DNA from 2 places in the Streptomyces coeruleofuscus genome. Region 1 is predicted to be linked to the other one. Evidence: riboswitches for the same ligand, from Rfam matches in the RefSeq annotation. Region 1 holds a riboswitch; the other holds the start of a gene.

Evidence for each region. Region 1 has a riboswitch for ZMP and ZTP ahead of ABFX81_RS34975 (bifunctional 5,10-methylenetetrahydrofolate dehydrogenase/5,10-methenyltetrahydrofolate cyclohydrolase). Riboswitches for the same ligand answer to the same signal wherever they lie in the genome.
Region 2: it holds a riboswitch for ZMP and ZTP, as region 1 does, so the genes downstream of both, ABFX81_RS16425 (glycine hydroxymethyltransferase) here and ABFX81_RS34975 (bifunctional 5,10-methylenetetrahydrofolate dehydrogenase/5,10-methenyltetrahydrofolate cyclohydrolase) in region 1, are expected to answer to the same signal.

What each region holds. Positions count from the first base shown of each region.
Region 1 is NZ_BAAASE010000012.1:1,208-4,590, reverse strand. Features, by position in the region: gene ABFX81_RS34985 (ABC transporter transmembrane domain-containing protein) at 1-783, shown strand, start outside; gene ABFX81_RS34980 (nuclear transport factor 2 family protein) at 1,019-1,387, shown strand; ZMP/ZTP riboswitch at 1,432-1,516, shown strand; gene ABFX81_RS34975 (bifunctional 5,10-methylenetetrahydrofolate dehydrogenase/5,10-methenyltetrahydrofolate cyclohydrolase) at 1,539-2,396, shown strand; gene ABFX81_RS34970 (CU044_5270 family protein) at 2,397-3,383, opposite strand, start outside.
Region 2 is NZ_BAAASE010000004.1:225,057-228,439, forward strand. Features, by position in the region: gene ABFX81_RS16415 (hypothetical protein) at 1-94, shown strand, start outside; gene ABFX81_RS16420 (glutathionylspermidine synthase family protein) at 111-1,292, shown strand; ZMP/ZTP riboswitch at 1,455-1,541, shown strand; gene ABFX81_RS16425 (glycine hydroxymethyltransferase) at 1,575-3,023, shown strand; gene ABFX81_RS16430 (hypothetical protein) at 3,036-3,383, opposite strand, start outside.

The sequences.
Region 1 (3,383 bases):
CCGCCGGTGCGCTCCGCGCCGCTGCCGTCCGCTGGTGAGCCGCCCGCGTCCGTCGCCTTCCGCGACGTCCGTTTCCGCTACGCCGACGATCTGCCGCACGTGCACCACGGGGTGACGTTCGAGGTGCCGGCCCGGGGGATGACGGCGTTCGTCGGCCCGTCCGGCGCGGGCAAGACGACCGTGTTCTCCCTCATCGAGCGGTTCTACGACCCCGAGTCCGGTGAGATCGCGCTGGACGGGCGGAACGTGGCGGAGTGGGAACTGCCGCACTTGCGCGCCGCGATCGGCTACGTGGAGCAGGACGCACCGGTCTTGTCGGGCTCCCTGCGGGACAACCTGCTGCTGGGCAATCCGGAGGCGGACGACGACGCCCTCGCGCGGGTGCTGAAGACGACCCGTCTCGACGGTCTGGTCGCCCGGCTGCCCGCCGGCCTCGACACGCTCGTCGGGCATCGTGGCACCAAGCTGTCGGGCGGTGAACGGCAGCGGGTCGCCATCGCCCGGGCTCTGCTGCGCCGGCCCCGGCTGTTGCTGCTCGACGAGGCGACCTCGCAGCTGGACGCGGTGAACGAGGCGGCGCTGCGCGACACGGTCGCGGACGTGGCCCGTACGACGACGGTCCTGGTGGTGGCGCACCGGCTGTCCACGGTGACGATGGCCGACCGGATCGTGGTGATGGATGCCGGGCGGGTCCGGGCGGTCGGCACGCACCGCGAGCTCGTGACCGCCGACCCGCTCTACGCGGAGCTGGCGGCGACCCAGTTCCTGGCCGCGTCGGACTGAGCCACCGGGCATGCGTGAGGGCGGCGCGGCGAGGCCGGTGACACCTGCGCGAGAGCAACGGCGCCGACCCAACGTCGTGTTGAGACCAGGCCTGTCGCGACGCCAGCGGGTCCGGCTGCGTTGCCTGCGTCTGCCTGCGTTTGCCGAGCTCGCCGGACGGGAGGAGGCTCGACAGGAGGAGAGGCTCGTCGCGGCCCGCTTCCGACCGGGTCGCGGCCCTTCGAAGGAGGTCATCATGGGAACCGCGGCAGACCCCGCCTTCGACAGAGAGACACTGCGCCAGGGCGTGGAAGGACAGAGCCCGGACCTGCTGCTCTCGCTCTACGCGGACGACGCGGAGTTCCGTATCGTCGACCGCACGACCCAGCCCAGCCACCCCAAGGTCCTGCACGGCCGGGACGAGATCAGCCGGATGCTGGAGGACGTCTACAGCCGCGACATGTCGCACAAGCTGGAGCGGTGCGTCATCCAGGGCGACGAAGCCGCGTACAGCGAGAGCTGCCAGTACGCGGACGGTGTGCGCGTCCTGTCCGAGTCGATGATCTCGCTGCGGGGCGGCAAGATCGCCGAGCAGACCCTGGTCCAGGCCTGGGACGAGGAGTAGGAGGAACCAGGCCGACGAGCCCCCCGGCGGGCTCGGTTAAGGTGGGGCCGGGCCGTGACTGGCGCTGAGGTGGAGCACCACCGGGGAGCGGCTCCGCAGGAGTCGATGCCGTGCGCCTGGGCGAAGCAGCACACCAGCCCAGGAGTGGATCATGTCGCAGGCACGGCTCATGGATGGGACCTCGCTCGCCCGGCGGATACTGGAGGAGACCGGCAAGCGCGCGGCCGGCCTCACCGAACGGACAGGCACGGCACCGTGCCTCGCCACGGTTCTGGTCGGCGAGGACCCGGCGTCCGTCACGTACGTCCGGATGAAGCAGAACCGCTGCCGCAAGACCGGCATCACCTCCCGGCACGTGTCGCTGCCCGCCGCCACGACCACCGAGGAGCTCGTCGGCACGCTCGAGGCGCTCTCCGCCGACCCCGGCGTGCACGGGATCCTCCTCCAGCACCCGATGGGCGAGCACATCGGCGAGCGTGCCGCGTTCGAGGCGATCGCGCCCGGCAAGGACGTCGACGGCGTCACCTTCGCCTCCTTCGCGACGATGAGCTTCGGCCTGCCGGGCTTCGTGTCCTGCACGCCCGGCGGGATCATGCGGCTGCTCGACGAGTACGGCGTCGACCCGGCCGGCAAGCGGGCCGTGGTCGTGGGCCGCAGCGCCATCCTCGGCAAGCCGGCCGGCATGCTGCTGCTCGCGCGGGACGCGACGGTCACCTACTGCCACTCGCGCACCCGGGACCTGTCGGAGGCCGTGCGGGAGGCGGACATCGTGGTGGCCGCGGTGGGACGGCCCCGGCTGATCCGCGGCCAGGACGTCAAGCCCGGCGCCGTCGTGATCGACGCCGGGTACAACCCCGGCAACATCGGCGACGTCGACTTCGACTCGGCCGTGGAGCGGGCCTCGCTGATCACGCCGGTGCCGGGCGGCGTCGGCCCGATGACCATCGCCACGCTGCTGGAGCAGACCGTGGACGCCGCCGCCCGGCAGCTCGGTGCGGCCGGGGTCTGATCAGCGCATCCACGCGCTGTACGACATCACGTCGCCCTTCTTGACGCCGTACTCGGGCTCGGCGGTGCTGAAGGTGCTCTCCAGGCCGAGGACGGCGCCGGCGACCGGGTCCATGATCAGCATGCGGCGGGCGCCGGGGCCGTCGTACACGTACGCCTGACCGCGTCGCCCGAGGCGGTCGGTCACCTGGCCGACGGGCCGCAGCCCCTCGGTGCCGGCCAGGAGGCGGGCGAGCGTCGCGGTCTCCCGGGCGCCGAGGGTCCAGTGGTCGAGCAGCACCTCGACGGCGTCCAGCAGTTGGGGCGTGGTCAGCGGAGCGTCCGAGTACTGGGCCTCCGTCAGATAGGCGCGCAGCCGGTCGGGGTCGTGCGGCGGCGGGGACTGGGGCGGGGCGGAGCTCCAGCTCGGCGGATACGTCTGGTCGCTGATGACGTGCCCGTCGTCGACGAGGTGCGGCTCGCCGCCCTCGCCGGAGAGGACCGGGCGACCCGGATGCCTGGGGTCGGTCGCCACGACCAGTTCCGTGTGGCTTCCGTCGGCCCGCCAGCGCACGATGCGCTCCTCGGGGACGGTGATCGGGGGCTTGTCGTCCGACATGCCCATGCTCCAGGTCTGCACGTGCGTCCCCTTGCGCAGGCGGGGCGAGCCGTCGGCGGCGGCCTGTTCGGCACGCTCGGCCAGCCGGTCCAGGGGCAGCGGTGTGGAGCCGGTCTGCACCACCAGCGGGCGCGGCGCGGCGACCGCCGGTGTGGTGTTCGGGCCGCTCAGTACGAGGGTCAGTGCGAGGGCGGCGACCACCGCCGTCGCGACGAGCCCCCAGGCCAGCCGGGGCCGCCCGGCGCCCGGCAGCAGCCGGTCCCGCAGACCACCGGAGGGCCGCTCCCGCAGCAGCCGCTCCAGCCGGCGCTCGGCGCCGTGGTCCAGGGGGCCGTCGCCGAAGTGGGGGCCGTCGGACGGCACCGGGTTGGCACCACGCAGCAGTTCGAG
Region 2 (3,383 bases), on a different contig from region 1:
CGGCCGCTACGCCGACAACGGCACCTTCAGCCGCAGCGAGGCCGTCGACCGGGGTGGCTTCGGCTGCTCGGGCTCCGGCAGCGGCGGCGGCTGACCGGGGTCGTACGCACATGGAACGCCACACCATCACCCCGCGCCCCGGCTGGCAGCAGACCGTCGAGGAACAGGGCCTGATCTACCCCCTGACCCGCTACCCCGACGACTCCCTGCGCCCCTACTGGGACGAAAGCGCCTACTACGTCTTCACTCTTCCGGAGGTCGAGGCCCTGGAAGAGGTCGTCGAGGAACTCCACCGCATGTGCCTGGCGGCGGCCGGCCACATCGTCGCCGAGGACCGCTTCGCGGACCTGGGCATCACCGACCCTCGCGTGGCCCGCACGGTCGCCGAGTCCTGGCATCGCCGCGCCGAACTCCCCTCCGTCTACGGCCGTTTCGACCTCCGCTACGACGGCACCGGCCCGGCCAGACTCCTGGAGTACAACGCCGACACCCCCACCTCACTGGTGGAGGCCGCGTCCCCCCAGTGGTTCTGGATGGAGGACCGGTTCCCCGGCGCCGACCAGTGGAACTCCCTCCACGAACGCCTGATCGACGCCTGGCGGAAACAGGCGGCCCTCCTCCCGCCGGGCAGCCCGCTCTACTTCGCGTACTCCTCCGCCGACGAACTCGGCGAGGACATGATGACGGTCGCCTACCTCAAGGAGACAGCCGAGCAGGCGGGCATGGAAACCGACTGGATCGCCATGGAGGAGATCGGCTGGGACCGCCTCTCCGGACGCTTCGTCGACAACCGCCTCCGCTTCATCCGCAGCATCTTCAAGCTCTACCCCTGGGAGTGGCTCACCACCGACCGCTTCGCCGACCACGTCCTGGACACCCTCGACAACGGCGGCGGCACCGGCTCCACCCTCTGGATCGAGCCGGCCTGGAAAATGCTCCTCAGCAACAAGGCGCTCCTGGCCATCCTCTGGGAGCTGTACCCCGGTCACCCCAATCTCCTCCCGGCCTACCTGGACGGCCCCCGCGACCTGTCCCCCGAGGGATGGGTGGCCAAGCCCCTCCTGGGCCGGGAGGGCGCGGGAGTCACGATCCACGAGCCCGGATCCGACCCCGTCCTCCGCGACGAGCCCTGCTGCTACCAGCAACTGGCACCGCTGCCCGACTTCGACGGCAACCGTGTGGTCCTGGGCGCGTGGGTGGTGGAGAACGAGTCAGCGGGCCTGGGCATCCGGGAGAGCTCGGGCCTGATCACGGACGAGTACGCCCGCTTCCTGCCCCACGTGATCCTTTAGCCGGGGGCCGGGGGCCGGGGGCCGGGTGCACGTCCCTCAAGGACGCGGGGCTATGACATATGCGGCTCCGCCGCGTGGGCGCGATCAACCACAAAGCACCCGCACCCGGCAACGAAGAGCAACCCGGCAGACGCCCCTCCGCCCCCTCACCCGGTACTCTGATCCACGGGCCGTGACTGGCGCGCTGGGATGGGACGAACCATCGGGGAGCGGCCCGAGCAGAGAGAGCCGTGCGCCTGGGCCGTACCGTGAACGCTGAACGCAACGTCCGGAGGTCCATTCATGCCAGCCGAGCCCCTCTCCACCGCTTCCACCGCCTACCGCGCCGCCCTCGACGTCATCCGCGCCGTAGAGCCACGCGTAGCCGACGCCATCGGCCAGGAAGTCGCCGACCAGCGCGAGATGCTCAAGCTGATCGCCTCGGAGAACTACGCCTCCCCGGCCACGCTGCTGGCGATGGGCAACTGGTTCAGCGACAAGTACGCCGAGGGCACCATCGGCCGCCGCTTCTACGCCGGCTGCCGCAACGTCGACACCGTCGAGTCCCTCGCCGCCGAGCACGCCAAGGCACTCTTCGGCGCCCGCCACGCCTACGTCCAGCCGCACTCCGGCATCGACGCCAACCTCGTCGCCTTCTGGTCGGTCCTCGCCCAGCGCGTCGAGGTCCCGGCCCTGGAGAAGGCCGGCGCCCGCCAGGTCAACGACCTCTCCGAGGCCGACTGGGCGGAGCTGCGCCGCGCCTTCGGCAACCAGCGCATGCTCGGCATGTCCCTGGACGCCGGCGGCCACCTCACCCACGGCTTCCGCCCGAACATCTCCGGCAAGATGTTCGACCAGCGTTCCTACGGCACGGACCCGGCCACCGGCCTCATCGACTACGAGGCCCTGCGCACCTCCGCCCGCGAGTTCAAGCCGCTGATCATCGTCGCGGGCTACTCGGCCTACCCCCGCCTGGTGAACTTCCGGATCATGCGCGAGATCGCCGACGAGGTCGGTGCCACGCTCATGGTGGACATGGCGCACTTCGCCGGCCTGGTCGCGGGCAAGGTCCTGACCGGCGACTTCGACCCGGTCCCGCACGCCCAGATCGTGACGACGACCACCCACAAGTCGCTGCGCGGCCCCCGCGGCGGCATGGTCCTGTGCGACGACTCGCTCAAGGACCAGGTCGACCGCGGCTGCCCGATGGTCCTCGGCGGCCCGCTCCCGCACGTCATGGCCGCCAAGGCCGTCGCCCTCGCGGAGGCCCGCCAGGAGTCCTTCCGCGACTACGCCCAGCGCATCGTCGACAACTCCCGCGCCCTCGCCGATGGCCTGATGCGACGCGGCGCGACCCTCGTGACCGGCGGCACGGACAACCACCTGAACCTGATCGACGTCGCCTCCTCCTACGGCCTCACAGGCCGCCAGGCCGAGGCCGCCCTGCTCGACTCGGGCATCGTCACCAACCGCAACGCGATCCCCGCCGACCCGAACGGCGCCTGGTACACCTCCGGCATCCGCATCGGTACCCCGGCCCTGACCACCCGCGGCCTCGGCACGGCGGAAATGGACGAGGTCGCGGCCCTGATCGACCGTGTCCTCACCACCACGGAGCCGGGCACCACCAAGTCGGGCGCCCCCTCCAAGGCGGCCCACGTCCTCGACGCGAAGATCGCCGACGAGATCAGCCACAGGGCGACGGACCTGGTGGCGGGCTTCCCGCTCTACCCCGAGATCGACCTGGGCTGAGATCCGCGGGGCTCACCGCGAGCGGGTCCTCGACGCGCTCACCGGTGTCAGGGCTCCCAGATCGATCAGCTCAGCCAGTGGCTCCTCACGTGGCGGCGGTCCGGCTTCGCGCCGGGCCGCCGCGCGGCGTATCGCATGACTGCCGCCGAGCCCCAGGATCAGGCCCCCGGCCGCCCACCAGACGCCGCCCTGCACCGGGCCGGACCCCTCCGCGGCGGACAGGCCACCGGTAGACCCGCCGGGCGCGGGGAGGACTTCGGCGACCCGATTCACCGGCTCACCGAGCAGTCCAGCTCTGTCCATCTGTGTGTAGATCGTGCGCGGCGCCCGATGCCAGCGGATGTTCTCGTCCGCCACGTC